4 regions of the Streptomyces siamensis genome follow, and region 1 is predicted to be linked to each of the others. Evidence: riboswitches for the same ligand, from Rfam matches in the RefSeq annotation. Region 1 holds a riboswitch; each other region holds the start of a gene.
What was found. Region 1 has a riboswitch for cobalamin ahead of ABEB03_RS42710 (CbtB domain-containing protein). Riboswitches for the same ligand answer to the same signal wherever they lie in the genome.
Positions count from the first base shown of each region.

Region 1 (7,349 bases):
AGGCCGTGCCGGGCGCGCAGGGTCTCGGGGTGCGTCGGTCCCTGCACGCGGACGCGGTCGTCGATCAGGTCGCGGTAGAGCGTCAGGGCCTGCGCGCTGCGCCCGAGCCTGCCGAGGCTGATGCCGACCTCGTAGCGGGCGGCGAACGTGTCGGGGTGGTCGGGCCCCAGCGCCTGGGCACGCGCGTCGGCCACTTCCTGGTAGGCGCGGAGCGCTTCGGGCCAGTGCCCCAACTGCCCGAGGGCGTAGGCGACCTCGTACCGGGTGACGAGGGTGTCGGGGTGGGTGGGGCCGAGGACGCGGGCCCGGGCGGCGGCGACCTCGCTCGCCATGCGGTACGAGTCCTCCAGCCGTCCGAGCCTGCTCAGGTTGAACGCGAGGTTGTGGCGGCAGCGCAGCGTGTCGGGGTGGTCGGCACCCATGGCCCGCTCGCGGGCGGCGAGCACCGAGGTGTAGGTCTGGTGCGCCTCGAAGTGACGGCCCAACTGGCCGAGCACGTACGCCATTTCCTGGCGCGCAGCGAGGGTGTCGGGGTGATCGGGCCCCAGCACCCGCTCCCTGGCCTCAGCAACGTGCGCGTACTCGCGCAGCGCGTCGGCGGGGCGCCCGGTGCGGCTCAGCGTGAAACCGACCTCGTAGCGGCTGGCGAGCGTGTCGGGATGGTCGGGTCCAAGAGCGTGCTCGCGTTCGGCGGCGACGGCACGGTGCACCTCGCCCGCCTCGGTCCACCGGCCGAGCCTCCCGAGGCTCAGCCCGGCGTTGTGCCGCCCCGCCAGTGTGGTGATCAACTCCGTTGACGGGGCGGGGCGTTCGGGGGCCGCGGGCCGGGCCGTCACGGCCGCCGAGGGCCGGGCGATCCAGTCTCCGGTGAGGCCGGCCGACGCGTCCGGCGGGGTGCTGCGCAGCCCGGGTCCAGCGGCCTTGTGGCCGGTGGTCATGCCATGGGTCCAGGACGGGAGCCGGGGTTCGCGGGACGGCGGCTGTTCGGGGCGCGTCTGTGTCGAGGGCGCCACCGCACGGCGGCCCGTGACCGCCGGGGTGACCACCGTCGGCACGTACATCGGGGTGGCGCGGCCCGCACCGATGCGGCGGGCCAGCTCGCGGGCGTCCTGCGGGCGCTCCTCGGGCTGCTTGGCGAGCAGGTCCAGGATGATCCGCTCGACGTACTCGGGCAGTTCGGCGCGATGGCTGCGCGGCGGCTCGGGCGGTGTGTCGCGGTGGCCGACGAGGACCGCCCACGCGTCGTCGAGGTCGAACGGCGGTGCCCCGGTGGCGATCTCGTAGAGCACGCACCCGAACGAGTACAGGTCGCTGCGCTGGTCGACATGGGAGCCGCTGATCTGCTCCGGCGACATGTAGTGCGGCGTGCCCATGGCGATGCCGGTGCCGGTCAACCGGGAGGTGAAGCCGATGTCGTGGCCGAGGCGGGCTATGCCGAAGTCGCAGATCTTCACGGTGCCGTCGGCAAGACGCATGATGTTCGCGGGCTTCAGGTCGCGGTGCACGATGCCCTGCTGATGGGTGTAGGCCAGCGCGGCGGCCACCTGGTCGGCGACGTCCACCACGTCGGCGACCGCCAGCGGATGGTGCTTGTTGTCCTCCAGGAGCTGGCTGAGGTTGCGCCCGTCCAGCAGTTCCATCACCAGGTACAGCACTCCGTCGGACTCGCCGAAGTCGTGGACCACGGTCACACCACGGTGCTGGAGGGCCGCGGCGACGCGGGCCTCGCGGCGGAACCTCTCACGCAGGACACGCGTGAAGGACTGGTCGTGGTGCGGTCCCAGCGGCTTGAGGCACTTGACGGCGACCTGTCGACCCAACGACTCGTCGCGCGCACGCCACACCTCGCCCATGCCGCCGCGCCCTATCAGATCGAGCAGCCGGTACCGGCCCTGGATCAGCCTGGAGTCCGCCATCTCGTGTGATCGCCCCCGTCACTGCTCAGCCCGCGCCCTCCCCCGGCCCGTCCAGTATGGCGAGCTATCTGCCGACTTTGTATGGTGCGGGGCGCGAGCCGGGGCCGAGCCGTGACATGGCGCGCAGAATGTGTTTGGGCGGGAGTTGCCAGCGCAGACGTGCGGGAACACAGCGCAGGGCGGTGCCCGTGACGCGCAGGTGCCGGGTCACCGAGGCGGGCGGCGGTACGGGCCTGCCGTACAACTCGTGGGCGTACGGCGGCAGAGAGGCGTACGCCAGCCGTGCCACGCGCCGCCAGAGCACGGCGCGCGCCGGGAGCAACAGCGGGTGGACGGGCGGACGCCGCAGGAAGGCGTCCACCTCCTGGGCCTCGGGCCCCGCCGCGAGCTCCGGAAGCATCTTGTCGAAGTAGGCGGCCAGCTCGGCCCGGCTCGCCGGTACGTCCGCGGGGTCGAGCCCGACCAGTCGCGCGCTGACCAGGTGTTCGGCGACGTACCGGTCGGCCTGCTCGTCCGTCAGCCGGAAGCCGGAGCGCCGCAGCACGTGGAGGTAGGAGTCGATCTCGGCGCAGTGCACCCACAACAGCAGTCCGGGTTCGTCGACCGGGTGGCGCTCCCCCGTGCCGGGGTCGGTCGTCGTGAGCATGCTGTGAATCTTTCGCACCCTCGCCCCCGCCTTCTCGGCGGCCTCACCCGTGCCGTACGTCGTCGTGCCGACGAAGTTCGCGGTGCGCATCAGCCGGCCCCAGGCGTCGCGCCGGAAGTCGGAGTTCTGCGTCACCCCGCGCACGACGCGTGGGTGCAGGGCCTGGAGGTACAGCGCGCGGATGCCGGCGACCCACATCATCGGGTCGCCGTGCATCTGCCAGGTCACGGAGCCGGGACCGAAGAGTCCCGGGTCGCCCGGGAACGTGCTCTCCACCGTGTCAGGCTAACGCCGGACCCGGGGCATCCCCAGTCCGATCCACGAGATGATCTCGCGCTGGATCTCGTTGTTGCCGCCGCCGAAGGTGAAGATCACCGCGGAGCGGTAGCCGCGTTCGAGCTCGCCGTGCAGGACGGCCCCCGCGGAGCCCTCCTTGAGCACCCCGGGCGCGGCGACGATCTCCATCAGCCAGGCGTATGCGTCGCGGCGCGCCTCGGAGCCGTACACCTTGACCGCGGAGGCGTCCTGCGGGGTGAGGGTGCCCTCCTGGACGGCGTTCACCATCTTCCAGTTGAGCAGTTTCATGGCGTCGAGCCGGGTGTGGGTCTGCGCGAGCCGGCGGCGCACCCACGGGAGGTCGGCCACGCGGCGGCCGTCGGTGAGCTTGGTCTCCATGGCCCAGCGCTGAACGTCGTGCAGGGCCCGGATCGCCATGGTGCCGTGCGCGGCGAGCGTCACGCGTTCGTGGTTGAGCTGGTTGGTGATCAGCCGCCACCCCTTGTTCTCCTCGCCGACCCGACGGGTGACGGGGACCCGGATGTTCTCGTAGTAGCTGGCGGTGGTGTCGTGCGAGGCGAGTGTGTTGATCAGCGTGCACGAGTAGCCGGGGTCGGAGGTCGGCACCAGGAGCATGGTGATGCCCTTGTGCGGCGGGGCGTCGGGGTCGGTGCGGACGGCGAGCCAGACCCAGTCGGCGGTGTCGCCGTTCGTCGTCCAGATCTTCTGCCCGTTCACGACGTAATCACCTTCGCCGTCACGGACCGCCTTCGTCTTCAGCGCGGCGAGGTCGGTGCCGGCGTCGGGCTCGCTGTAGCCGATCGCGAAGTCGATCTCGCCGGAGAGGATCCTGGGCAGGAAGTGGGACTTCTGCTCCTCCGTCCCGAACTGCATGATCGTCGGTCCGACGGTGTTCAGGGCCATCAGGGGCAGGGGCACGCCCGCCTGGGCCGCCTCGTCGAAGAAGATGAACTGTTCCATGGGGGTCAGCCCGCGCCCGCCGTACTCCTTCGGCCATCCGACGCCGAGCCAGCCGTCCGCGCCCAGACGTCGGACGGTCTCGCGGTAGAAGCGCTTCTGCGAGGCGGGGTCGGCGTACCGGGCGTAGGCGTTGTCGGGCACCAACTGGGCGAAATAGTCACGCAGTTCGGTGCGCAGACGCTGCTGCTCCGGCGTGTATTCGAGATGCACGGCGCCTCCTGTTGCCCGGTGCCCGAGCTGGTTCTCCCGGCTGGTCGGCGCACAGAGTAGAACGTGTTGCAGAACTTGGGAATGCCGATGACGCGTCAGAGGGATTTCCCGTGGGCCCCTTCGGCGACCACCGCCACTCTTCCCCCCGGGCCGGCGCGAGACGTGGACCTCGACGTCGGCCTCACGGCGCTGCTGGACGGCTTCGAGCTGCTGATCCGGCCGGCCTGACGTCCGGTGCACGCAGGAGGGCGGCCCCGGTCGAGGACCGGGGCCGCCCTTCCGTCACCGCTCAGTGGGCCACGGGAGTCGCCCCCGCGGTGACCTCCTGCCGGTCTCCGGCGGCCGGCTTCGGCGCCAGTACCCGTTCGGCCAGGAACCCGAAGACGAGCCCGAAGGCGGTCCACAGGGTCAGCTGGATGGCGAGGGCCGCGAGCCGGAACTGCCAGAGCAGGGTGCCCGAGAAGTCCTTCGGAACCTCGTTCACGGCCGGCAGGAAGGCGTAGGCGAGACCGATCGTGAGGACGAAGAACGCGCCCGCCGCGATCGTCGCGTTCCAATTGCCGAGGCGCGGCGCGAGGCGCTTGCCCAGGATCACGGTCGCGACGGCCAGCAGCACGCTGAGCACCATCATCAGGAAGTACAGGGTCGTGCGCTTCCCGATGGTGTCGGGATCGCCGACCGACGGCGGGTTGGCCGGGTACTTCAGGAACGGCACGACATAGACCGCGAGCAGGCCCGCCACCGACAGCAGCAGCGCGCTCGCCCGCGGCCCGAAGCGGCCGATCCTGCCGAGCGCGAAGCAGTACGCGAGAGCGGCGATACCACCGAACGCGACCCCGTAGACGAGGACGCCGGTGGCCAGGCCGCCGGTGGACTGCATCGTCCGGGACACCGCTTCCACGCCGTGCTCGTGCGCGTGGGAGTGCGCCTCTTCGTAGCCGATCGCCGAGTCGACGCGCGGCTCGCCCAGGAAGTAGGCGACGACCAGGGCGAGCAGGCCCGCGGCGAGTCCCGCGAGCATGCCACGCACCAACAGGTTTCTTACGATTGAGGAATTCATCGGCTCGTACGTCCCGTGTCCGTCAGTGGCACGGGAAGCCGAGCAGGTGGCGGGCGTCGTGGACCCACTCGTGGACGTTCTCGCCGGACACGACTGCGGTGGCGCCCTGTTCGGCGCCGACGAAGTAGAGCAGGACCAGCATCAGGATGCCGAAGAAGACCGCCCAGGGGGCGATCGCGCCGATCGGCAGCTTGGCGGGTACCGCGGTGGGTGTGGCGGTCGGCTGAGCGACGGACTGCGCCATGGGGCAGAACCTCCTGGGGAACTCGCGTCCCATTTCGGTGGTGCACTGGACGACAGCCGCGGGTCTGACTTGCCCCGCCCTCACCGCCCCTGGAGTGGGGGGTTCGTGCTGGGCTTACAGTGGCGCGACCGTGCCGGATTTCCACCGGGCTTCCGCCGAGCCGTCGTCGATTTCGACGCGACGGTACCGCGTCGGCGGGTTCCGGCCAAGGGCGCACGAGGGAGCACGGGGCGCGCCCCACGGACCGGGTGTGCCGCGGATTCCCTTGCCCCGTAAGGCTTTTCGGGTCGGCGGACACCACGAAACCCATGAGAGTGAGGACATGACAAGTCGAGTGATCTTGATCTCAGCCGCGATCGGCACCGCGCTGCGCGAGGCCCGCTTCGACGACGGACGTCCGCTCGACGCGTCCGGACTGCGGCTCGCGCGGGCGGCCGCGGGACGACTGCCGGCCGCGGAGCGGCAGTGGGTCTCCCCCGTCGTGCGCTGCCGTGCGACCGCCGACGCGCTCGGCCTCGAAGGCGTGCCGGACGCACCGGAGTTGGCCGGGCTCGACGTGGGCCGCTGGCGCGGTGCGACGCTGGCGGAGGTGAGCGCCGAGGAGCCCGAGGCGGTGGCGGGCTGGCTGGCCGACCCCGGAGCCGCGCCGCACGGCGGCGAGTCGGTACGGGCGTTCTGCGACCGGGTGGCCGGCTGGCTGGACGGCACCGCGCACGTGTCGGGCCGGACGGTCGCCGTGGTCGAACCGGAGGTCGTACGGGGCGCGCTGGTGCGGGTTCTGGGGGCGCCGGACGCGGCCTTCTGGCGCGTCGACGTACCGCCCCTGACCGCCACGGAGTTCAGCGGGCGATCGGGGCGCTGGAACGTCCGCGCGGGGCGGCCGCTGGTGGAGCCGGGCTGAGGTGACGGCCGGAGCGCGCCGCCGGCCGGACCTCCGTTCGCCCCACGGAGTTCCGGTCGCCCCACGGAGTTCCGGCAGCCCGTCGGAGTTCCGGTCGCCCCACGGAGTTCCGGCAGCCCGTCGGATTACGGTCGTCCCACGAAGTTACGGTCGTCCGTCGGAGCGCCGTTCCCGGCCCGGAAGTTCCCGTCCCGTCCCGCCGTGCCGCTCCCACCCGCGCCCGGGCGGGCAGGCCGGCGGCTCCGGAGGGTGCTCGGCCCAGAACGGCCGCCACGGCGCTCGGCGCCGACCTGCCCGGACGGCGCGCTCGGCGCCGGACGGCCCGGGCCGCGCTCAGCCCAGGATCGCGAGAAAGTCCGAGCACGCCTGCGCGCAGGCACGGCACTCCTTCGCCGCGTCCTGCGCACCGTCGTACTCGTCGAAGACGTCGGCGCCCTCCAGACAGACGTCGCGGCACCATTCCACCTGGGAGCGGACGGCGGCCTCGTCCCGGTGCACCCCTTCGGACAGCACCAGGCAGGTCGCGTCGCACACTTCCGTGCACTGGATGCCCTTGCGGCGTACGAGGTCCTGTTCCTTGGGCCCGTCCGGATCCATGAGGCTCGCGCGCAGCGCACAGACCCTGGCGCACTCGGTGCACGCCTGGGCGCAGGCGAAGCGGTCCTCGAGGAACCGGATGAGCTCCTGCCGGGAAGTCGTCGATGTCACGACGCGCGGGTAGCCGCGCGCCTTCGCGTCAAACCCGTCCACCGCCTCCGGAACGCGGTCCTCGTGCGCACGGTGCGCGCCGGGGGGCCGCCCGACGTCACGCGCCGGCCGCCTCCTGAGCGATCCGGTCGAACTGGGCTCCCATCGCCTCGGAGAGCGCCTGGGCGGCGGACAGCGGGCGGACCATGACCATGAAGTCGTCGATCTTCCCGTCCTCGTCGAAGTGGAGGAAGTCGCAGCCGGTGATCTTCTTGTCGCCGACCTTCGCCTCGAAGACGAGCGCGTGGTCGCGGCCGTCCGCGCCGCCGATCTCGCGGACGTAGTGGAAGTCGGTGAAGACGCGTGTGACACCGCGGAGGATGGCAGCGGTGATCGCCTTCCCGGGGTAGGGCTTGAAGGCGACGGGG
Region 1 is NZ_BAABKB010000047.1:151,699-159,047, forward strand. It holds gene ABEB03_RS42685 (serine/threonine-protein kinase) at 1-1,916, opposite strand, end outside; gene ABEB03_RS42690 (oxygenase MpaB family protein) at 1,981-2,778, opposite strand; gene ABEB03_RS42695 (acyl-CoA dehydrogenase family protein) at 2,848-4,029, opposite strand; gene ABEB03_RS42700 (hypothetical protein) at 4,117-4,257, shown strand; gene ABEB03_RS42705 (CbtA family protein) at 4,319-5,089, opposite strand; gene ABEB03_RS42710 (CbtB domain-containing protein) at 5,112-5,333, opposite strand; cobalamin riboswitch at 5,372-5,512, opposite strand; gene ABEB03_RS42715 (histidine phosphatase family protein) at 5,656-6,234, shown strand; gene ABEB03_RS42720 (ferredoxin) at 6,568-6,942, opposite strand; gene ABEB03_RS42725 (nuclear transport factor 2 family protein) at 7,040-7,349, opposite strand, start outside.

Region 2 (7,349 bases), on a different contig from region 1:
CGCCGTACCGCACGGCGTAGCGGATGGCGGCGTCGAGGTCGCGCCACTCGGTCTCGCCGAGGTGGCTCAGCCCGTCCTGGGGGCGGGGTGCGCCGAGGTCGCCGCGGTAGGCGATGTCGAGCACCGGGAAGTGGTAGCGGTTCAGGAACTCCATGACGTTCATGGGGTGCTCGCGGGTGGTGCCCAGGCCGTGCACGGCGATCACCCAGGTGTCGCGGACGGCGGGCACGAACCAGGCGGGCAGTGCGCCGAGTTCGCCGGGGATGTCGACGTCGGCGGTCTCCAGGCCGAGGGCGGAGCTCGGATCGCCGATGTGCAGGTTGGGGGTGAGCCACACCTTGTCGCCGGGCTCCAGGGCGCCGTGGGTGACGCGCTCCAGGCGGCGGACGACCGTGTCGGCGGGGTGGGGTGTGCCGCGCAGGACCGGGCCGACGACCGCGTGGGAGCCGTTGCCGGCGAGGCCGTAGGTGCCCGGACGCAGTGAGGCCAGATCACGGGTGAGCGTGATCCCGCCGGACGTCGTGGCGTGCACGGTGAGCCGGGGTTCGGTCGGTAGGGGCCGACCGGGTGACGCCTTCAGTGCGGCGTCGCTGGCGAACCGGCCCGCCGCCACGGAGGCTGCGCCCGCGGCGATGGCTACGGTGACGGCTGCGGCCGTCGCTTTGACAGTGCGCACGGGTTCAGTCTCCCGGGGGAGACCGTGGTCGGCCAGTGGGAGCGCGGGGGGCACGCCCGAGGGCGGGGGTCTTTCCGTGGGGCCGGGCGCGCCGGGCTCGGCACCGCCGGAGCGGTCGGTCCCGGCCGGGCGCCGCGTCGGTGGGAGGCAATCTCTCCCCTGGCCGGGCGGGCAGGGCTCCACCCGTGCCCGGCCTCGGCACCGCCGGAACAGTCCGTCCTGGCCGAGCGCCGCGGCGGTGGGAAAGGCGCCCCCGGCCGAGCGTCACAGCCGAGGGAAAGGCGTCCCCCGCCCGGGTTGCCCTGCCTGCGCGGCCCCGTGTCCGGAGTCGGCCGGAGGAGTGAAGGCGACGGTCGGGGCTACGGTTTCTGGCCGTAGGTCTTCAGGTGTTCGCCCACCCGGGCCACCTGGGCCTGGGTCAGCAGGTTCGGGGTGAGGCCGGGGACCGACGCGGCGAGGAGCCAGACGCGGGACATCCACTCCAGCTGGGCCGTGCGGTCGTACGCCTGGGACAGGGAGGTGCCGTGGGCGACGGTGCCGTGGTTCTGGAGGAGGCAGGCGGTGCGGCCGTCGAGGGCCCGGAGCATGTTCTCGGCCAACTCCGCGGTGCCGTACGTCGCATAGGGGGCGACACGGACCGGCCCGCCGAGGGCGGCGGCCATGTAGTGGATCAGCGGGAGCTCGGGGACGAGCGTCGAGACGGCCGTCGCGTGGGCCGCGTGGGTGTGGACGACGGCGACGGCGTCCGTGGCGCGGTAGACGGCGAGATGCATCGGCAGTTCGCTCGTCGGCAGCAGCGAACCGAGCACCTGCCGCCCGTCGAGGCCGACGCCGACGACGTCCTCGGGCGCGAGCCGGTCGTACGGCACTCCCGTCGGCGTGACCAGGACGGTGTCGCCGACCCGGACCGACACGTTGCCCGACGTTCCGACGACCAGCCCGTCGGCCACTGTCCGACGGGCCGTCGTCACGAGCTCCTCCCAGGCCCGCGCCACCTCGTCCCCCACGCCCCCCGCGCCCCGCGCACCCGCGGCCTGTGCTTCCTCCCGCACGTCCCGTGCGTCCCGCCGCTGTTCAGCCATGCCGCGATCCTGCCAGCAGGCGGCCTCGCCGTGTCGTGGGCGAGGGCACTTTAGGCCGGAGCGCACGCCTCCGTAAGGGCACATATGGGCACGGATCACCTTCCGAGGTGGATTGGCCGGTGATCGACCTCCGGTCGCCGATCTTCCAGTAGCCTCTGGGGGATTTGTCGTACACGTCGCCATTCCGGGGGGAAATATGGCCCGTGATCACAAACCACTCCATCGCCGCGTCCGCGCCACGGCCGCGACGGCCGTCGTGGCGGCGCTCACCGCGGCGGGCACCGCCCTCACCGCGCTCCCGGCGAGCGCCGCGGGCAAGCCCAAGGGGCACGACGTCTCCTCTCACCAGAAGAACGTCGACTGGCGGAGCGCCAGGGCGAAAGGCGCCCGGTTCGTCTACGTCAAGGCGACGGAGTCCCACACGTACCGCAACCCCTACTTCAGCCGGCAGTACAACGGCGCGCGCGACGCGGGCATCCTTCGCGGCGCCTATCACTTCGCGGTGCCGGACAAGTCCTCCGGCACCACCCAGGCCGCGTACTTCGTGCGCAACGGCGGCGCCTGGCGCGCGGACGGCTGGACGCTGCCGCCCGCGCTGGACATCGAGTACAACCCGTACGGCAAGCGCAAGTGCTACGGCCTGAGCAAGGCCGGGATGGTGAGCTGGATCAAGGCGTTCAGCGACGAGGTCAAGAGGCGGACCGGCCGCCGCCCGGTGATCTACACGACCACGCACTGGTGGAACACCTGCACCGGCGCCAGCCGGGCCTTCGGCGCGAACCACGCCCTGTGGCTGGCGCGCTACGACTCCGCGGACGCCGGCACCCTGCCCGCCGGCTGGTCGTACTGGACGTTCTGGCAGTACGACAACAGCGGCAGCCTGCCGGGTGACCAAAATCTCTTCAATGGGTCCATAACCGGACTCAAGCGGCTCGCCCGAGGCTAGACACTGGTAGCGGAGCCCGATATTCCGCCTGCGTTCGAGGAACGGGGGACCCCTCCGGCACAAACGGAGGGGCATCCCGCCGATTGAGACACCCCACAGCCTGCCTCAGTTCATCTTCCGTTCACCCAGGTTGCTTACGGTCCACATGCCACTGACGTCCAACAGAAGCCTGGGTAAATGGAACACATCACGCTCCTCCTCGGAATCGTGATCGTCACCGCTCTCGTGTTCGATTTCACGAACGGTTTCCACGACACTGCCAACGCGATGGCGACGACCATCTCGACCGGCGCTCTCAAGCCCAAGACGGCGGTGGCCATGTCCGCCGTGCTGAATCTCGTCGGTGCGTTCCTCTCGGTGGAGGTCGCCAAGACGATCTCCGGCGGAATCATCAACGAAGAGGGCATACGCACCGAAGTGATCTTCGCGGCGCTCGTCGGCGCCATCCTCTGGAATCTGCTGACCTGGCTCCTGGGTCTGCCCTCCAGCTCCTCCCACGCACTCTTCGGCGGCCTCATCGGTGCCGCCGTCATGTCGGCGGGCTGGTCGTCGGTGAACGGTTCGACCGTCGTCACCAAGGTGCTCATCCCCGCGGTGGCCGCGCCGATCGTGGCCGGAATCGCCGCCATGCTGGCCACCCGGCTGACGTACCGCATCGGCGGTCGCGTCGAGGAGAAGGCGACCGCCAAGGGCTACCGCGCCGGCCAGATCGCCTCCGCCGGCCTGGTCTCCCTCGCCCACGGCACGAACGACGCGCAGAAGACGATGGGCATCATCACCCTGGCCCTGGTCACCGGCGGCGTCATCGCCCCCGGCTCGAACCCTCCCACCTGGGTCATCGTCTCGGCCGGTATGGCCATCGCGCTCGGCACCTACCTGGGCGGCTGGCGCATCATCCGCACGATGGGCAAGGGCCTCACCGACCTCGCGCCGCCGCAGGGCTTCGCCGCCCAGACCAGCGCCGCGACGGCCATCCTGGCCTCTTCGCACATCGGCTTCTCCCTCTCCACCACCCAGGTCTGCTCCGGCGCCGTGATGGGCTCGGGCCTCGGCCGCAAGGGCGGTGTGGTCCGCTGGTCGACCGCGACCCGCATGTTCGTGGCCTGGGGTCTGACCCTGCCGGCCGCGGGTCTGGCCGGTGCCTCCGCCGAGTTCCTGACCAAGCAGGGCACCTGGGGCATCGTCCTCACGGGCGTGCTGCTGGTCGCCGGCGCCGGCGTCATCTGGACGCTGTCGCGCCGCCAGCCGGTCACCGTCGACAACGTGAACGACGTCGACGCCGAGCCCGCCGGCGTCGTCACCACGGCGATGGCCGCCGTCGCCGTGCCGCCGGCCGGCCCGGTCACCACGGCCGACTCCGAGCTCAAGGCCACCATCCCGGTGCCGGACCCCGGCCCCTCCGCCGAGCCCACCCGCCCGGCCACGGTGTAAGGAACCAACAGCATGAACATCGACTGGGCAGCCCTCGGCTCCGTCTTCGGAGTCAGCCTCGGGGCCACCGTGGCACTCGTCGGCCTCTTCACCCTCGGCATCGTCGGCCTCTCCAAGCGTGAGTCGGCGTCCGCCCGGGGCGACTCGGCGGCCCTCGCGGTCACCGGCGCGTACGCCTGCTTCGCGGCCTGCGCGGCGGCCGTGGCGTACGGGATCTTCATCATCGTCTCCTGACACGGGCGACGCTCTGCCGCACGAAGGGCGGGTACGGGACCCTCTGTCCCGTACCCGCCCTTCGTCGTGCCGGGCCTCCGGCGCGAGGGGACGACAGGCGGACGTGCGCGGCGGGATGCGTTCCGGGTCGTCGGAAGGCGGTCCGCGGGCCTGCGCAACGACCCCGGAACACGGTGCAATTCGGTCTTGGCGGGCAGCCGGGCATGGTGGCGGTGTGGGGCTCAGCACACTCTCTCCTCGCAGGTCAACAGCAAGTTGACGGCTGTTCTCGCCCCGTGGTGGACTGCCGGAGCCAAGTACGGCGGCAAGAGAGGAAGCCGGTGCAAGTCCGGCGCGGTCCCGCCACTGTCACCGGGGAAGAGATGTCCCGGGAGCCAGGAACTCTCACCGCCGGTCTCGTCGAACCAGGGCGTGGACACCCTGAGTGAGGACATGTCGCCATGCACGGCTGCCCAAGTGCTCTGCGCAGGACGCGAACGACGGTTGAGACCGACCTGACGGCCGGCTGAACCGATGCGTGCCGATCGCGTCTTCGCGTACGGCGCCGCCGCCGGCCTTCTCGGCGACCTGCTGCTCGGTGATCCTCGCCGGGGGCATCCGGTCGCCGTGTTCGGTCGGGCCGCGGGCGCCGTGGAACAGGTGTTGTGGCGGGACGACCGCGGCCGGGGTGCACTGCACACCGCCGTGTGCGTGGGCGGTGCCACCGCCCTCGCCGCCCTCGCCCGCCGCGCCGTCCGGCCCTCCCCCGCCGCCTCCGTCGCGCTGACCGCCGCCGCCACCTGGGCCGTCGTCGGCGGCACCACACTCGGCCGTGAGGCGCGGGCGATCGGCTCGGCGCTCGCCGCGGGCGACGTGGAGGTGGCCCGGGAACGGCTGCCGCACCTGTGCGGGCGCGACCCCCAGGCGCTGGACTCCGACGGAATCGCGCGGGCCGTCGTCGAGTCCGTCGCCGAGAACACCTCCGACGCCGTGGTGGGAGCCCTGGTGTGGGGGGCCGTCGGCGGTGCGCCCGGTCTGGTCGCCTTCCGCGCCGTGAACACGCTCGACGCGATGGTCGGGCACAAGTCGCCCAAGTACCGGCGGTACGGCTGGGCTTCAGCGCGGCTCGACGACGTCGCCGGCTGGCCGGGGGCGCGGCTGACCGCCGTGCTCGCGACCGTCGCCGGTGGCGCCCCGCGCAGCGCCGCCCGCGCCTGGCGCACGGATGCCCGCAAGCATCCGAGTCCCAACGCCGGTCCGGTGGAGGCCTCGTTCGCGGGGGCGCTCGGGGTGCGGCTCGGCGGGACGCTCTCGTACGCGGGCCGGGTCGAGCACCGGCCCGTCCTCAACGGCGACGGCCGTGCGGTGGCCGTCGCCGACATCGAACGGGCCGTACGGCTGTCGCGTCGCGTGGGCTGGCTGGCGCTGGGCGCGTGCGCCGTCGGACGGACGCTCGTCGGGCGCGCCGCCGCACGGCGGAGAGGGGCCGGGGCATGACCGGGGAGGGGTACGCCATGGATGCCGGAGCGCGCGAAGGGGCCATGTCATGAGCGGCGGACTGCTGATCGCCGGAACGACCTCCGACGCCGGCAAGAGCGTCGTCACCGCCGGGATCTGCCGGTGGCTGGTGCGACGGGGCGTCAAGGTCGCGCCGTTCAAGGCGCAGAACATGTCCCTCAACTCGTTCGTCACCCGTGAGGGCGCCGAGATCGGGCGCGCACAGGCCATGCAGGCGCAGGCCGCGCGCGTCGAGCCGACCGCGCTCATGAACCCCGTGCTGCTCAAGCCGGGCAGCGACCGGAGCAGTCAGGTCGTGCTCATGGGCAAGCCCGTGGGCGAGATGAGCGCGCGCGGCTACCACGGAGGTCGCCAACAGGCGCTCCTCGGCACGGTCCTGGACTGTCTGGCCGAGTTGCGGGGCACGTATGACGCGGTGATCTGTGAGGGGGCCGGCAGCCCTGCCGAGATCAATCTGCGGCGCACCGACATCGTGAACATGGGCATCGCCCGCAATGCGGGGCTGCCCGTGCTCGTCGTCGGCGACATCGACCGCGGCGGTGTGTTCGCCTCCTTCTTCGGGACGGTCGCGCTGCTGTCGCGCGAGGACCAGGCGCTCGTCGCCGGGTTCCTCGTCAACAAGTTCCGCGGTGACGTGTCGCTGCTGGAACCCGGTCTCGACATGCTGAAGGACCTCACCGGGCGGCCCTCCTACGGTGTGCTGCCGTTCCGGCACGGTCTCGGCATCGACGAGGAGGACGGGCTGCGGGTGTCGCTGCGCGGGGCGGTCCGCGAGTCGGAGGTCACCGCCCCTGTCGGCGCGGACGTTCTGCGGGTCGCCGTCTGCGCGGTGCCGCTCATGTCGAACTTCACGGACGTCGACGCGCTGGCCGCCGAACCGGGCGTGGTCGTGCGGTTCGTGGACCGGGCCGAGGAACTCGCCGACGCCGACCTGGTCGTGGTGCCCGGGACGCGGGGAACCGTGAAGGCGCTGGAGTGGCTGCGTGAGCGCGGACTCGCCGACGCGCTGCTGCGCCGGGCCGCCGAGGGCCGGCCCACGCTCGGCATCTGCGGCGGCTTCCAGCTGCTCGGCGAGCACATCGAGGACGACGTGGAGAGCCGGGCAGGCCACGTCGACGGGCTCGGACTGCTCCCGGTGCGGGTGCGGTTCGCGCACGAGAAGACGCTGACCAGACCGGTCGGCGAGGCCCTGGGAGAACGGGTCGAGGGGTACGAGATCCACCACGGCGTCGCCGATGTCACCGGTGGGGAACCCTTCTTGGACGGATGCCGGGTCGGCTCCGTGTGGGGCACCCACTGGCACGGCTCGCTGGAGTCGGACGGATTCCGGCGGGCCTTCCTGCGCGAGGTGGCCGCCGCCGCGGGCCGCCGCTTCGTGCCGGCCGCCGACACGTCGTTCGCGGCGCTGCGTGAGGAGCAGCTGGACCGGCTCGGCGATCTGATCGAGGAACACGCGGACACGGACGCGCTGTTGCGGCTCATC
Region 2 is NZ_BAABKB010000076.1:64,445-71,793, forward strand. It holds gene ABEB03_RS45180 (alpha/beta hydrolase) at 1-676, opposite strand, end outside; gene ABEB03_RS45185 (class II aldolase/adducin family protein) at 1,036-1,758, opposite strand; gene ABEB03_RS45190 (lysozyme) at 1,955-2,704, shown strand; gene ABEB03_RS45195 (inorganic phosphate transporter) at 2,882-4,135, shown strand; gene ABEB03_RS45200 (hypothetical protein) at 4,148-4,369, shown strand; cobalamin riboswitch at 4,632-4,772, shown strand; gene ABEB03_RS45205 (cobalamin biosynthesis protein) at 4,883-5,845, shown strand; gene ABEB03_RS45210 (cobyric acid synthase) at 5,895-7,349, shown strand, end outside.
Region 2: another riboswitch for cobalamin. It lies ahead of ABEB03_RS45205 (cobalamin biosynthesis protein); the one in region 1 lies ahead of ABEB03_RS42710 (CbtB domain-containing protein).

Region 3 (7,349 bases), on a different contig from region 1:
CACAGCGATCGTGACGGCACAGGTTCCGGCGAGCAGGACGGGCAGCGTGCGTCGGGTGCGGGTGGCGGACCATGCGCCCAGGCCGGCGAGGAGCGGCAGTGCGAACCACCACAGGGTCACGGCCGGGTCGGGCAGTGGCCCGGTACAGGGGCGGCAGAGGGTACGGCCGCCGAGGCTGCGGAGTTGATCGACGGCGGCGAGATGCCAGCCGAGGCCACCCTGGATGCGGGAGGCGTCGGCCAGGCGATGCGTGAGGCCGCCGTAGCTCGCGTACGCCTCTGCCACCCACTCCCCTGCGCCGGCCAGCAGTCCGGCAGCCATCACGGCGAGAAGGCGCGGGCTGCGCAGGGCGAAGGCGAACAGTGGCAGAGCGACGTAGACCGCGTCCATCGGGCGCATCCACGCCATCAGTGCCGCGCCCATGAACACGCCCCACCACGCCGGCCGGTCCCGTCCGTTCATGCGGACACGTACGAAGCAGCCCACGCAGGCGAGGGCACCGATGGCTACCCAGTAGTTCGGCATGGCCTGCGGGCCGTAGAACAGCGTGACCCACAAGGAGGCGAACAGGGCACCGGCAAGGGCCAGGACGTGCGGCCGGGTGTGGGTCCGCCATACGCGCAGCGCGAGATGCAGGGCCAGGCCGGAGAGGATCGCGAGGTAGGCGCGGAGGAGGGCGGTGGAGTCGGACCACGATGCGATCGGTGCCGTGAGGAGGGAAATGCCCCGGGCGCGGGGCGCGCTGAAGAAGGCGGCGGGGATACGGCCGCTGACCTGGCTGACGTAGACCGTCTCGTCCCAGCCGAGCCCCGTGCGGACCAGAACCAGCTGGGCGAGCGTGAAGGTGGCTGCGACCACCGCGAGCCAGGGCTCCCCCTGGGCGCGGCTGAGCCAGGTGGCGAGGAGTGGAAGGCCGGTGGGACGTTCCCGGGTCGTCGTGGCGTTCGAGCCGTCGGCCATGGTGCACCTCTCGTCGTCTCTCACCACAGGGCTGGAACCCCCTACAGCCTGTAGGACTGTAAATCGACACTACGATCTGTAGGGTTAGAGGCGGGTGAGAAGATGCCCCAGCTCGGCGAGGTGCCCGACACGGCAGGCAGCGGCCGGGGCCGAGCGCCACGTAGCCCGCCGTCAGGCAGAAGACGTGCTTGCTCGGCAAAGGCCGGAGCGCTCCCGCCCCGACCTTTGCTCTCGACCGGCCTAGTAGGGGGACAGCTCACCGCGGACCGTGCGGGCGGCTGCGACCAGGTTCTCCAGGGAGGAGCGCGTCTCCAACCAACCGCGGGTCTTCAGGCCACAGTCGGGATTGACCCACAGGCGTTCCGCGGGGATGGCCTTCAGCCCGGTGCGCAGCAGTTCGGCCGCCTCCTCGACGCTCGGAACGCGCGGGGAGTGGATGTCGTAGACACCGGGTCCGGCCTCGCGCGGGTAGCCGTGGCGGGCCAGTTCACGGGCGACCTGCATGTGGGAGCGGGCGGCCTCCAGGCTGATGACATCGGCGTCCAGGTCGTCGATGGCCTGGACGATGTCGCCGAACTCGGCGTAGCACATGTGCGTATGGATCTGGGTGTCCGGGCGCACACCGGCCGTGGACAGTCGGAACGCCTCCGTGGCCCAGCCGAGGTAGGCGGCTCGGTCGGCGGTGCGCAGCGGCAGCGTCTCGCGCAGCGCCGGCTCGTCCACCTGGATCACCGAGGCCCCTGCGGCTTCCAGGTCGCCCACCTCGTCGCGCAGCGCGAGGGCGACTTGGCGGGCTGTGTCGCCGAGGGGCTGGTCGTCGCGGACGAAGGACCAGGCGAGCATGGTGACCGGCCCGGTGAGCATGCCCTTGACCGGACGCCCCGTGAGGGACTGTGCGTACGTGGTCCAGCGCACCGTCATGGGTTCGGGGCGGGAGATGTCACCGGCCAGGATCGGCGGGCGGACGTACCGCGTGCCGTACGACTGGACCCAGCCGTGCTGAGTGGCGAGGTAGCCGGTGAGCTGCTCGGCGAAGTACTGGACCATGTCATTGCGTTCGGCCTCGCCGTGCACCAGGACGTCCAGGCCGGCCTTCTCCTGGAAGGAGATCACCTCCTGGATCTCGGCCTTGACACGCTCCTCGTAGCCGCCCGTGTCGATGCGCCCCGCGCGCAGGTCGGCGCGTGCCGTGCGCAGTTCGTTCGTCTGCGGGAAGGAGCCGATCGTGGTGGTCGGCAGCAGCGGCAGCCCGAGGCGGGCGCGCTGGGCGGTCGTCCGCTCGGGGTACGGCTGGGAGCGGCGGGCGTCGGCCTCGGTGACGGCGGCGGCCCGCGCCCGCACGGCCGGATCGTGAGCGATCGGTGAGCCTGCACGCGAGGCCAGATCGGCCCGGTTGGCGGCCAGTTCGGCCGCGATCGTGTCGGTGCCCCGGGCGATGCCCCGGGCCAGAGTGACGACCTCCCGTGTCTTTTGCCGCGCGAAGGCGAGCCAGCGCACGATCTGCGGCTCGATGTCGCGTTCTACGGAGGCGTCGAGCGGCACGTGCAACAGGGAGCAGGAGGTGGCGACGTCGACCCGGTCCGCCAGCCCCAGCAGGGTGCCGAGCGTCGTGAGTGACTTCTCGAGGTCGTTCACCCAGATGTTGCGGCCGTCGACGACACCGGCGACCAGGCGCTTGCCGGGCAGGCCGCCCACGGCGGCGAGATCTTCGAGGTTGGCGGCCGCCGCCCCGGTGAAGTCCAGGGACAGGCCCTCGACCGGCGCCTTGGCGAGCACGGGCAGGGCTTCGCCGAGCCGGTCGAAGTAGGAGGCGACCAGCAGCTTGGGCCGGTCCGTGCGTGCGCCGAGATCGCGGTAGGCGCGGGCCGCTGCGTTCAGCGCGGCCGGGGTGCGGTCCTGCACGAGGGCCGGCTCGTCGAGCTGCACCCAGGTGGCGCCGGCGGCTCGCAGGTCGGCGAGGACCTTCGCATACACCGGAAGGAGGCTGTCGAGGAGGACGAGCGGGTCGAAGTCGGCGGCCACGCCCTGTGCGGCCTTGGCCAGCAGGAGGTAGGTGACGGGCCCGACGAGGACGGGCCGGGCCGTCAGCCCCAGGGCCAGGGCTTCCTTGAACTCGTCGACCTGCTTGGTCGAGTCCGCGTTGAACACCGTGTCCGGGCCCAGCTCAGGCACCAGGTAGTGGTAGTTCGTATCGAACCACTTCGTCATCTCCAGCGGAGCGACGTCCTGGGTGCCGCGCGCCATGGCGAAGTACCCATCCAGGGCGTCCGCGGCGACGGCGCCCCGATGGCGGGCGGGGATCGCGCCGACCATGACGGTGGTGTCGAGTACGTGGTCGTAGTACGAGAAGTCACCGGTCGGCACTTCGTCGATGCCGGCTTCGGCCAGTTGCCGCCAGTGCGTCCGGCGCAGGTCGGTGGCGGTGGCTCGGAGGGCGTCAGCGGTGACACGGCCCTTCCAATAGCCCTCGATCGCCTTCTTCAGTTCGCGGTTCTGTCCTTGGCGGGGGTAGCCGTACACGGTGGCCCGTGCTGCCGCGGTCGCGGACTTCGCTGTCACGGAGATCTCCTTCGCGAGATGAATCCCTGAGATTCCGGAGACGGGACGAGAGCGCGAAGGGGTGACGAACCGGACGGATACGGCCCCGCGCGGCAAGGCACGGTCGAACGTCTGGTGTGTACGCCGACCTGCCCTCGAGGTCACCGGAATGTCCGCGCACGAGTGGTTCGCGCGCGGGCAGTTGGCAGGTCTTCGGACTCACGGGCACGTCCTCACCGAGGAGGACACCTACTGGCCGTCGCTTCCCAGACCCTCCTTCGGGCCCAGTGCGTATGACGGCGGTCGTTCCCGCTCACCGCTGCGGGGCAGTCCCGGATTCCCACCGGGTTCCCTCTTACGACGCATCCCGTCTGGCGGACGGGGCGAACCAGCTGCTCCCGTCAGCCTACGGGGTGCCGCGTTCGGGGAAAGCGGCACGTCCACCATCCGGATGGTGAAGGGGGACACTCGAAGGCAGCAACGCCACAAGGCGGGAGGCGCCCGCACTCGCGCCTCCCGCCCCTCCCTTGTGACACCGCGCGGGACCCTCGTCCCGCCGGCGGTACGGGCCCCTCAGCCCGCGCCCTACCAGGTCCTCAGCCCTGGTCGTAGGTGTGGAACCCCCTGCCGGTCCGACGGCCGAGCAGTCCGGCTTGCACCATCCGGTGGAGCAGCGGCGATGGCGCGTAGAGCGGCTCGCGGAACTCGTCGTAGAGGGACTCGGCGATCGAGGCGACGGTGTCCAGACCGATCAGGTCCGCGAGTTTCAGCGGGCCCATCGGGTGAGCGCAGCCCAGCTCCATGCCGGCGTCGATGTCGGCGGCCGTGGCGAGGCCGGACTCTGCCATCCGGATCGCGGACAGCAGGTAGGGGATGAGCAGCGCGTTGACGACGAAGCCTGCCCGGTCCTGGGACCGGATCACGGTCTTGCCGAGCACACGGGTCGCGAAGTCCTCGACCGTGCAGGTCACGGGCAGCGCTACTTGTGGACCGCACGAGTCGTCACCCGGCACCGCGGCGGCTGGGGCGAACCCGGCAAGACCTTCGCCATCGGCCTCGGCTGCGAAATCCGCCACGCCCACCGCCTTGTCTACTCGGACGGCCTCGACCTCACCAACGCGTCCGCCGCCACCCCCATCGGCATGGGCTGCCGCGTCTGCGAGCGCCTCGACTGCTCCCAACGAGCCGCGCCTCCCCTCGGCCATCAGCTCCTCGTCGATCAGAACAGCAGCACGTTCGTGCCGTACCCCGTTTCGGACTCGGACCACGTCGACACTGGTTCCTCCTCATACGGCTGATCGCCGGACGTGACACGGTCGCCGACAAGAGCCCAGCGATTCCACGGCGCTTGAGCAAGCCGGAGGATCAGCCGCGCCGTCACCACGCCGACCGACCGACGTAGGTGTTCCGACTCGCAGCGACCTCGCCCCACGGATCCTTTGAGGAGCCCTTGCGTCATGTGATGACGGGTCGGCGGTGCCGCACGCAGGGGTAGTCCCGTTCGTGCGTCCTACGCCGGCCTGCTCCGCAGCGGACGTTCGGTTCACCCCCGCTGGTCGCGTGACCGAGCCGCTGACCATCCACAGACGCCGCCTCGGGTCCGAGCTGCCGCTGCAGGGGCAGCCGTCTCTTCACGGCTGTTCCGTCAGATACCGGGTCGGGTAGCCGCGCGCCACTCGTCCTCGACGATGCTGAACATCTCAGAGTCTCGCCAGCCGTCCCGAATCAACGCGGTGTGACGAAGCCGCCCCTCCCATGTCATGCCGATTTTGACGAGCACCCGAGCCGACCCACGGTTGCGCGGGTCGCAGGTGGCATAGATCCGGTGGAGGTCGAGTTCCTCGAAGCCTCGCGTGAGCAGCTCGTTCGCGATGGCTGTTCCCAGGCCCTGGCCCCAGACCTGCGGGTGCACGACGTAGGTGATCTCGCCTTGCCGTTGTCCTCGGCTTCGGACATGCAACTCGCCCATGCCGACCACGTCGCCCTCGACACGCGCCGCGTAGGAGAACCGTTGCTGGGGTGTGTGCGCCCACGCGTCGACCGCATCCGTCACGAACGCGCGCGTCTGCGCTTCACTGTTCGGTCCCCAGGTCTGGAAGCGGCAAGCCCGGGCGTCGGAAGCCCAAGAGTGGACAGCTCGCCAGTCCGCGAGCCCGATCTTGCTCAAGGTCACCAATTGTCGAGGCACCAGACGATCGTGCCAGGTGCCGTTGCGGCTCCGGCAAGACCGAGCAGAACGCGGTGAAGTCCATGGTCCTTACGGACACCGGTGGGCGCGTGCCATTCTGCAGCCCGGTCCTGCCGGGCAGTTGCACCGACATCACCCAGGCGCGACGGCTGGGACTGGCCCAGCTCCCGGCCTGCGGCCCGTTCCTGGAGATCCTCGCGGACGCCGGCTATCAGGGCATGGGCGCACAGAGGGGCGGAGGAGTGGTGACTCCGCCTCATCACAAGTTCAAGAAGAATCCTCCCGCCTGGTCCGAGGAGCGGCACGAACAGCGGCGTAAGGCGCACTCCTCACAGCGCATCCGCGTCGAGCAAGGCATCGCCCATATGAAGACTGGCGGGCTCTGGCCGGCCATCTTGGCCGACGCGAACACATGTGTGACATCGTCCAGGCCGTCGCCGGTCTGCTCTCGCACCTGCAGACCGCCACCCTCGGCCGCAGGATTCGAGCGTGAACACCGACAACGCCACACCCCTCGCCGGGCCAAGGCCGACCGTGCACGAGGTCGTCAGCCTCGGGCGGGCGACCGCTGAGCGGCGATCCGTCCGGGGGCGAGGTGCGGCCGAAGCAGCGCTTGAGCAGTCTTCTCGGCGTCGGTGAACCTGGTCTGTCCTGCGTCGGTCAGGGTCACCTCGACGGTCCTGCGATCTCCGTCACGACGCTCACGCTCGATGAGTCCGGCCGCCTGCAGACCTTTGAGGAGGGAGGACATCCGGTGCCCCGATTCCCCGAGGAACGCGGTCAGCCGGGCCACGGGCACGGGCCGCCCCTCGGCCGCGGCGAGAGCACCGAGGATGAGGTAGTCGTGAAGCGCCAGACCGTGCACTGTCCGCAACTCTCCGTGCAGGAGACCCAGGACCCACAGGATCGGCGGAGGCTGCGGTGCGATGTCCGATGGATCGCGGTCGGCCATGTCTTTCCCCAGAGGTGGTTCTTCCGGCAGCGAGACCGCGGCCGCACGGTCATAACCAGGTTCCGTGCAGCGCCGATGGCGGGGCGTTCGGACATCGAGCCCTCGAATCAGGACACGGCTCGTGCGCGTGGTCCGTTCGGTGCCGCCGGGCCGGGGGGGACTGCTCGGCCGATGTCCTGATGCGAGGCTGATGTGGCTCGGAAGACCCGCCGTTCCTGTCCTCGCCGGGCTCTACCGTCGTCCGTACGACGTGGTCATACAGGTCGGCATGTGAAACGGATGCCAGATCCTCGGATCCGAGGTGCGAGGGCACCGTCTGCCAGGACACGCCGTCCTGAAGGACCTCCTCAGGCCGTCACGCGGACCGTCGTCACCGCGGTGTCCCCCAGTACCCGCACAGCCACTGCACTCAAGAGTCCCTGAACTGCACATTCAACTAAAATGGATCTACCGCAAGAGCGGCCGGAGGATGCCTCATGGCCAAGCAGATAACCTGCCACAGCATCTACGAACAGACGCCCACCCAGGACGGAGAGGCCGGCAATCGGGTACTGGTCGACCGGGTCTGGCCGGGAGGCATTCGCCGGCGGGGCGCGCCCCTCGACGAATGGATGCGGGACATCGCCCCGTCCGCCGCGCTGCAGCGCTGGTACGGCTACAACCCTCTGCAATTCGATGAATTCCGCCGCCGCTATCTCCTCGAACTGGCCG
Region 3 is NZ_BAABKB010000031.1:42,704-50,052, reverse strand. It holds gene ABEB03_RS33075 (hypothetical protein) at 1-960, opposite strand, end outside; gene metE (5-methyltetrahydropteroyltriglutamate--homocysteine S-methyltransferase) at 1,201-3,519, opposite strand; cobalamin riboswitch at 3,686-3,906, opposite strand; partial or broken gene ABEB03_RS33065 (3-hydroxyacyl-CoA dehydrogenase family protein) at 4,095-4,457, opposite strand; partial or broken gene ABEB03_RS33060 (short-chain fatty acyl-CoA regulator family protein) at 4,470-4,796, shown strand; gene ABEB03_RS33055 (GNAT family N-acetyltransferase) at 5,144-5,671, opposite strand; gene ABEB03_RS33050 (transposase family protein) at 5,674-6,258, shown strand; gene ABEB03_RS33045 (helix-turn-helix domain-containing protein) at 6,234-6,638, opposite strand; gene ABEB03_RS33040 (SLAC1 family transporter) at 7,115-7,349, shown strand, end outside.
Region 3: another riboswitch for cobalamin. It lies ahead of metE (5-methyltetrahydropteroyltriglutamate--homocysteine S-methyltransferase); the one in region 1 lies ahead of ABEB03_RS42710 (CbtB domain-containing protein).

Region 4 (7,349 bases), on a different contig from region 1:
GCTCGCGCCGTTCGTGGCGATGCTGTGGGTCGGCTCCTACGCCAAGGCCGACCCGGCCTTCATAGGCATCCCGTTCTTCTACTGGTACCAGATGGCGTGGGTGCTCATCTCGACGGCGCTCACGATGGTCGCGTACCAGCTGTGGCGGCGTGACCAGCGGGCCCGCGCCTCCGCCGCCACCCGCACTTCCACCAAGGGCGCCCCGGCCTTTGCCGAGGGTGCCGAAGCATCCGCCGAGGGGAGTGCCGGAGCATGAAGGACGGCGTCAACGGCGTCGCACTCGGCGTCTTCATCTTCTTCTTCCTGGCCGTCACGGTCGTAGGGTTCCTGGCCGCGCGCTGGCGCAAGGCCGACAACGAGCACAGCCTCGACGAATGGGGCCTGGGCGGAAGGTCGTTCGGAACCTGGATCACCTGGTTCCTGCTCGGCGGCGACCTGTACACCGCGTACACGTTCGTGGCCGTACCGGCCGCCATCTACGCGGCGGGCGCGGCCGGCTTCTTCGCCGTGCCGTACACGATCCTGGTCTACCCGCTGATCTTCACCTTCCTGCCGCGCCTGTGGTCGGTGTCCCACAAGCACGGATACGTGACGACGTCCGACTTCGTTCGCGGCCGCTTCGGCTCCAAGGGTCTGTCCCTGGCCGTGGCGATCACCGGCATCCTGGCGACCATGCCGTACATCGCGCTCCAGCTGGTCGGCATCCAGGCCGTCCTGGACGTGATGGGCGTGGGCGGCGGCGACAACACCAACTGGTTCGTCAAGGACCTTCCGCTGCTCATCGCCTTCGGTGTGCTGGCCGCCTACACCTACTCCTCGGGCCTGCGTGCCCCCGCCCTGATCGCGTTCGTGAAGGACACCCTGATCTACATCGTGATCGCGGTGGCCATCATCTACATCCCGATCAAGCTGGGCGGATTCGACGAGATCTTCAAGGCGGCGGGCGACAAGTACACCGCGGCCGGCGCGGGCGGGCTCGTGCCTCCCGAGGCGGGCCAGTGGACCTACGCCACGCTCGCGCTCGGCTCGGCACTCGCGCTGTTCATGTATCCGCACTCGATCACGGCGACGCTGTCCAGCCGCAGCCGCGAGGTGATCCGCCGCAACACCACGATCCTCCCGCTGTACTCGCTGATGCTGGGCCTGCTCGCGCTGCTCGGGTTCATGGCGATCGCGGCCGGGGTGAAGGTCACCAACGGCCAGCTCGCGATCCCGCAGCTGTTCGAGAACATGTTCCCGGACTGGTTCGCGGGTGTGGCCTTCGCGGCCATCGGCATCGGCGCGCTGGTCCCCGCGGCCATCATGTCGATCGCCGCCGCGAACCTCTTCACGCGCAACATCTACAAGGACTTCATCAAGCCGGACGCCACTCCGCAGCAGGAGACCAAGGTCTCCAAGCTGGTCTCCCTGCTGGTGAAGGTGGGCGCGCTGGTCTTCGTCCTCACCATGGACAAGACGGTCGCCATCAACTTCCAGCTCCTGGGCGGCATCTGGATCCTGCAGACCTTCCCGGCCCTGGTCGGCGGCCTGTTCACCCGCTGGTTCCACCGCTGGGCGCTCCTCGTCGGCTGGGCCGTGGGCATGCTCTACGGCACGATCGCCGCGTACGGGGTGGCCTCGCCGACGCAGAAGCACTTCGGCGGCAGCGCCAAGGAGATCCCCGGCATCGGGGAGATCGGCTACATCGGCTTCACGGCGTTCACCCTGAACGTGGTCGTGACGGTCGTCCTCACCTTCGCGCTGCGTGCGTTCAAGGCCCCGGACGGCGTCGACGAGACGTCCGCCGAGGACTACACGGCGGACGCGGGCGACCCGGGGGTCGAGGTGGAGCTGCCGGTGGCGGCCCACTGACCCGGCGGTTCCACACTCCGCGGCGCCCCTCGGTCAGGGGGGCGCCGCGGTCTTTTCGCGCCCGCGGTCCTGCCGTCGTACGGTGACAGGTCCCAGCCCCTGGGAATTCGGCGGCCCTCCCGCGCGATCTCCCACAGACTGTGCGCATGGACACAGTCATCCGCGTCGCGCGTCCCGAGGAGTACCCGGGCCTCGGCGAGATCACCGCCCAGGCCTATCTCGGCGACGGACTGCTCGACTTCGGGGAGAGCGACGCGTACCTCGGAGAGCTGCGGGACGTGGCCAAGCGCGCCGCCGCGGCCGACGTGCTCGTCGCGGTCGAACGCGACTCCACGCCCGGCACGCAGCGGCTGCTGGGTGGGGTGACCTTCGTGCCGCGCGGCGGCGCCATGGCCGACATCGCCCGCCCCGGCGAGGCCGAGATCCGCATGCTCGCGGTCGCCCGCGAGGCACGCGGCCGGGGTGCCGGGGAGGCACTCGTCCGCGCCTGCGTCGACCGCGCACGGGCCACGGAGGGCTGCGTACGCATCGTGCTGTCCACCCAGCACTCCATGCACGCCGCCCACCGGATCTACGAGCGCCTCGGCTTCACCCGCACCCCGGACCGCGACTGGAACCCGATCCCGGAGCTGGACGACATCAGGCTCCTCACCTACGAACTGACGCTCTGACAGCTCTCCTGCCACCCTCCGAAGCCGACACGACACAACATGTGGGGGTGGTCCCGCAGCCCGGCACAAGATGTATGCTCATGCTCGCTGTCGCCGCAGGGGAATCCGGTGCGAATCCGGAACTGTCCCGCAACGGTGTACTTGTGCGTGTTCGCGTATCCGCCTGCACGCGCTGGCTTCAGTCCGAGGACCTGCCGGCAGCGCACCCCGGCCGTCCGGCCCGGGTGCCGACGACGTCCGGGCCTCGCGGAATGGGCCGGTGGACGCGGTGCGCTGCCCTCCGGTCAGCGCCCCCGTGTGCCTCCGTGCCTCCCGACAGGCCCCGTGCCGAGCGAGGGAGAGCCCCACGTGACCATCGCGCCAGCCGATCCGGCTTCAGCGTCAGCGCAGCAGGCCCCGGTGGAGACGGACGGTCCCGGTACCGCGCTGCTGCGGATCCTGACCGATCTCACCGCCGACCTCCCCGACGCCGACCCCGGCCGGGTCGCTGCCGCCGCGCTGCGCGGCCGGTCCGCCCGGGCCGACGAGGCGGAGCTGCGTGAGCTGGCCACCGAGGCGGCGGCGGGACTCATCTCCGAGGACCCCGCGTACTCGCGGCTGGCCGCCCGGCTGCTGACGATCAGCATCGCGGCCGAGGCCGCCTCGCAGGGCGTCGCGTCCTTCTCCGAGTCGGTCGCCGTCGGCCACCGCGAAGGTCTTGTCGCGGACCGTACGGCGGAGTTCGTCCGCCTGCACACGGCCCGCCTCGACGCGCTCGTCGACGTCGAGGGCGACGACCGCTTCGGCTACTTCGGCCTGCGCACCCTGCACAGCCGCTATCTGCTCCGCCACCCGATCACCCGCCGGGTGATCGAGACGCCCCAGCACTTCATGCTCCGGGTGGCGTCGGGTCTCGCCGAGGACGACAGCGTCCGCTCCGTGGACGAAGTCTCCGCGCTCTACCGGCTGATGAGCCGCCTCGACTACCTGCCCTCCTCCCCGACGCTCTTCAACTCCGGTACGCGGCACCCGCAGATGTCGTCCTGCTACCTCCTCGACTCCCCGCTGGACGAGCTCGACTCCATCTACGACCGCTACCACCAGGTGGCCCGGCTCTCGAAGCACGCGGGCGGCATCGGGCTGTCGTACTCCCGCATCCGTTCGCGCGGTTCGCTGATCCGCGGCACGAACGGGCACTCCAACGGCATCGTCCCGTTCCTGAAGACCCTCGACGCCTCGGTCGCCGCGGTGAACCAGGGCGGCCGGCGCAAGGGCGCGGCGGCCGTCTACCTGGAGACCTGGCACTCCGACATCGAGGAGTTCCTGGAGCTGCGCGACAACACCGGTGAGGACGCCCGGCGCACGCACAACCTGAACCTGGCGCACTGGATCCCGGACGAGTTCATGCGCCGGGTGAACGAGAACGGCGACTGGTCGCTGTTCTCCCCGGCCGACGTGCCGGAGCTGGTCGACCTGTGGGGCGACGAGTTCGACGCCGCGTACCGCAAGGCGGAGGAGGCCGGGCTCGCCCGGAAGACCATCCCGGCCCGCGACCTGTACGGCCGGATGATGCGCACCCTCGCACAGACCGGCAACGGCTGGATGACCTTCAAGGACGCCGCCAACCGCGCCGCCAACCAGACCGCCGAGCCGGGCCACACCGTCCACTCCTCGAACCTGTGCACCGAGATCCTGGAGGTCACGGACGACGGGGAGACGGCGGTCTGCAACCTCGGTTCGGTCAACCTCGGTGCCTTCGTGAGCGACGGCGACATCGACTGGGAGCGGCTGGACGAGACCGTCCGCACGGCCGTGACGTTCCTGGACCGGGTCGTCGACATCAACTTCTACCCGACCGAGCAGGCGGGCCGCTCCAACGCCAGGTGGCGCCCGGTGGGCCTCGGCGCGATGGGCCTCCAGGACGTCTTCTTCAAGCTGCGGCTGCCCTTCGACTCGGCCGAGGCGAAGGCGCTGTCCACGCGGATCGCCGAGCGCATCATGCTCGCCGCGTACGAGGCCTCCGCGGACCTCGCCGAGCGCAACGGCCCGCTGCCGGCCTGGGAGAAGACCCGTACGGCCCGCGGTGTGCTGCACCCCGACCACTTCGACGCCGAGCTGACCTGGCCGGAGCGCTGGGCGGCACTGCGGGAACGCATCGCCGCGGTCGGCATGCGCAACGCGCTGCTGCTCGCCATCGCGCCCACCGCCACCATCGCGTCCATCGCGGGCGTGTACGAGTGCATCGAGCCGCAGGTCTCCAACCTGTTCAAGCGCGAGACGCTCTCCGGCGAGTTCCTCCAGGTCAACTCCTACCTGGTCGCCGACCTCAAGGAACTCGGCGTCTGGGACGCGCGCACCCGGGAGGCGCTGCGCGACTCCAGCGGCTCCGTGCAGGACTTCGCGTGGATCCCCGCCGAGGTCCGGGCGCTGTACCGCACTGCGTGGGAGATCCCGCAGCGCGGCCTGATCGACATGGCCGCGGCGCGCACCCCGTTCCTGGACCAGTCGCAGTCGCTGAACCTGTTCATGGAGACGCCGACGATCGGCAAGCTCTCCTCGATGTACGCGTACGCCTGGAAGCAGGGCCTGAAGACGACGTACTACCTGCGCTCGCGCCCGGCGACCCGCATCGCCCGCGCGGCCCAGGCGCAGGCGCAGCCCGAGAAGACCATCCCCGTCCAGCAGGTGGCCGACCCCGACGCCGTCGCCTGCTCCCTTGAGAACCCCGAGTCCTGCGAGGCCTGCCAGTGACGACCGCCCCGAACACCGAGAAGAACCTGCTCGACCCCGGCTTCGAGCTGACTCTGCGCCCCATGCGCTACCCCGACTTCTACGAGCGCTACCGGGACGCCATCAAGAACACCTGGACCGTCGAGGAGGTCGACCTCCACTCGGACGTCGCCGACCTCGCGAAGCTGTCCCCGGCGGAGCAGCACCTGATCGGCCGTCTGGTCGCCTTCTTCGCGACGGGCGACTCGATCGTGGCGAACAACCTGGTGCTGACGCTGTACAAGCACATCAACTCCCCGGAGGCGCGGCTCTACCTGAGCCGGCAGCTCTTCGAGGAGGCGGTCCACGTCCAGTTCTATCTGACGCTGCTGGACACCTATCTGCCCGACCCGGAGGACCGGACCGCCGCCTTCGCGGCCGTGGAGAACATCCCCTCCATCCGCGAGAAGGCCGAGTTCTGCTTCAAGTGGATGGACTCGGTCGAGAAGCTGGACCGACTGGAGAGCAGGGCGGACCGCCGCCGCTTCCTGCTCAACCTCATCTGCTTCGCGGCGTGCATCGAGGGGCTCTTCTTCTACGGCGCCTTCGCCTACGTCTACTGGTTCCGCAGCCGCGGCCTGCTGCACGGCCTCGCGACCGGCACCAACTGGGTGTTCCGCGACGAGACGATGCACATGTCGTTCGCCTTCGAGGTGGTCGACACGGTCCGCAAGGAGGAGCCGGACCTGTTCGACGACCAGTTGGAGCAGCAGGTGACGGACATGCTGCGGGAGGCAGTCGAGGCCGAGCTGCAGTTCGCCCGCGACCTGTGCGGTGACGGTCTGCCGGGCATGAACACCGACTCGATGCGTCAGTACCTGGAGTGCGTCGCCGACCAGCGGCTCTCGCGGCTGGGCTTCGCTCCTGTGTACGGCTCGGAGAACCCGTTCGCCTTCATGGAGCTCCAGGGTGTGCAGGAGCTGACCAACTTCTTCGAGCGGCGCCCGTCGGCGTACCAGGTCGCCGTGGAGGGCACCGTCGACCTCGACGAGGACTTCTGACGGATGTGCCGTGGGCGACGCCGGGCCGCTTGTGCGGCCCGGCGTCGTCGTGTCCCGGCCGCCCGCGGGGCGCAGCGGGGTCGGCGGGGGCCTCGCCACGGTGCCGTGTCCCGCGTGCGTCCGGGCCGGCCGGGGCCTTCGCCACGGTGCCGTGTCGTGCGTGCGGCGCGGCGGAAGATGCCTGGCCGCGGCACCGTGTCCGGGAGCGAGTGGATCCTGTGACGTGGGTGGCACGTCCAAGCGGCAAGGAGGTCATCTCATGCGCCGAACGACCCACCACCGGATACCGGCCCTCGCCGCGCTGGCACTGCTCCTCGCAGGCTGCGGCACACAGGGCGGGAGCGAAGCGGGCGGCAGCGGCACCGTGTCACCCGCCCCCACCACCCCGAAGGGCTGCGCCGCGGCACGGGCGGAGCTCGCCGCCACCGACACCGGCCGTACGTTCTGCCTGTCCGTGGGCGAAGTGATCCGGATCGGGCTGGACGGCACGTCCGCGCGACCGTGGGCGCCCGTCAAGGCCGGCGGCAGCGGTCTGGAGGCCACCAACAGCGGCATCGTTCTCCAGGCCGGTGACGCGTCCTCCGCGTTCAAGGCCGTATCGGCGGGTACGGTGCGGCTCACCTCGTCCCGCCCGCTGTGCCCGAGCGATCCGGCCCGGGTCTCGTGCGAGGGGCTTCAGGAGTGGGCGGTCACCGTGGTGGTGACGAAGCCGTGAGCCCGTGAGGAGCGCTCACCACCCGCGGGCGGCAGGGCCCCGCGCCCCGGGCGGTGGGCGTCCGCGCGGGAGCGTGCCTCCCTCAGCTGCCTGTCGACGCGCCGCTCGTGGGCGAGTCCGATCAGCGACGGGAGGGCCACCGCCACGAAGATCCCCAGGACGGTCAGGATTCCGACGAAGTTGTCCGTGAGTGCGTTCATGGACACTAGTGTCGCGCCGTTCACTCCTTACCGGCAGTGGCAGTACTGCCGCACACCCTCGAATTACTGCCACTTCCACGGCACACTGGGGCGCATGCTGAAGAACGTGGCCGCCATCCTGCTCGACGGTGTGCATCCCTTCGAACTCGGCGTGGTCTGCGAG
Region 4 is NZ_BAABKB010000013.1:280,823-288,171, forward strand. It holds gene ABEB03_RS19955 (DUF3311 domain-containing protein) at 1-256, shown strand, start outside; gene mctP (monocarboxylate uptake permease MctP) at 253-1,851, shown strand; gene ABEB03_RS19965 (GNAT family N-acetyltransferase) at 1,998-2,522, shown strand; cobalamin riboswitch at 2,597-2,735, shown strand; gene ABEB03_RS19970 (ribonucleoside-diphosphate reductase subunit alpha) at 2,871-5,252, shown strand; gene ABEB03_RS19975 (ribonucleotide-diphosphate reductase subunit beta) at 5,315-6,271, shown strand; gene ABEB03_RS19980 (hypothetical protein) at 6,531-6,986, shown strand; gene ABEB03_RS19985 (hypothetical protein) at 6,947-7,186, opposite strand; gene ABEB03_RS19990 (helix-turn-helix domain-containing protein) at 7,281-7,349, shown strand, end outside.
Region 4: another riboswitch for cobalamin. It lies ahead of ABEB03_RS19970 (ribonucleoside-diphosphate reductase subunit alpha); the one in region 1 lies ahead of ABEB03_RS42710 (CbtB domain-containing protein).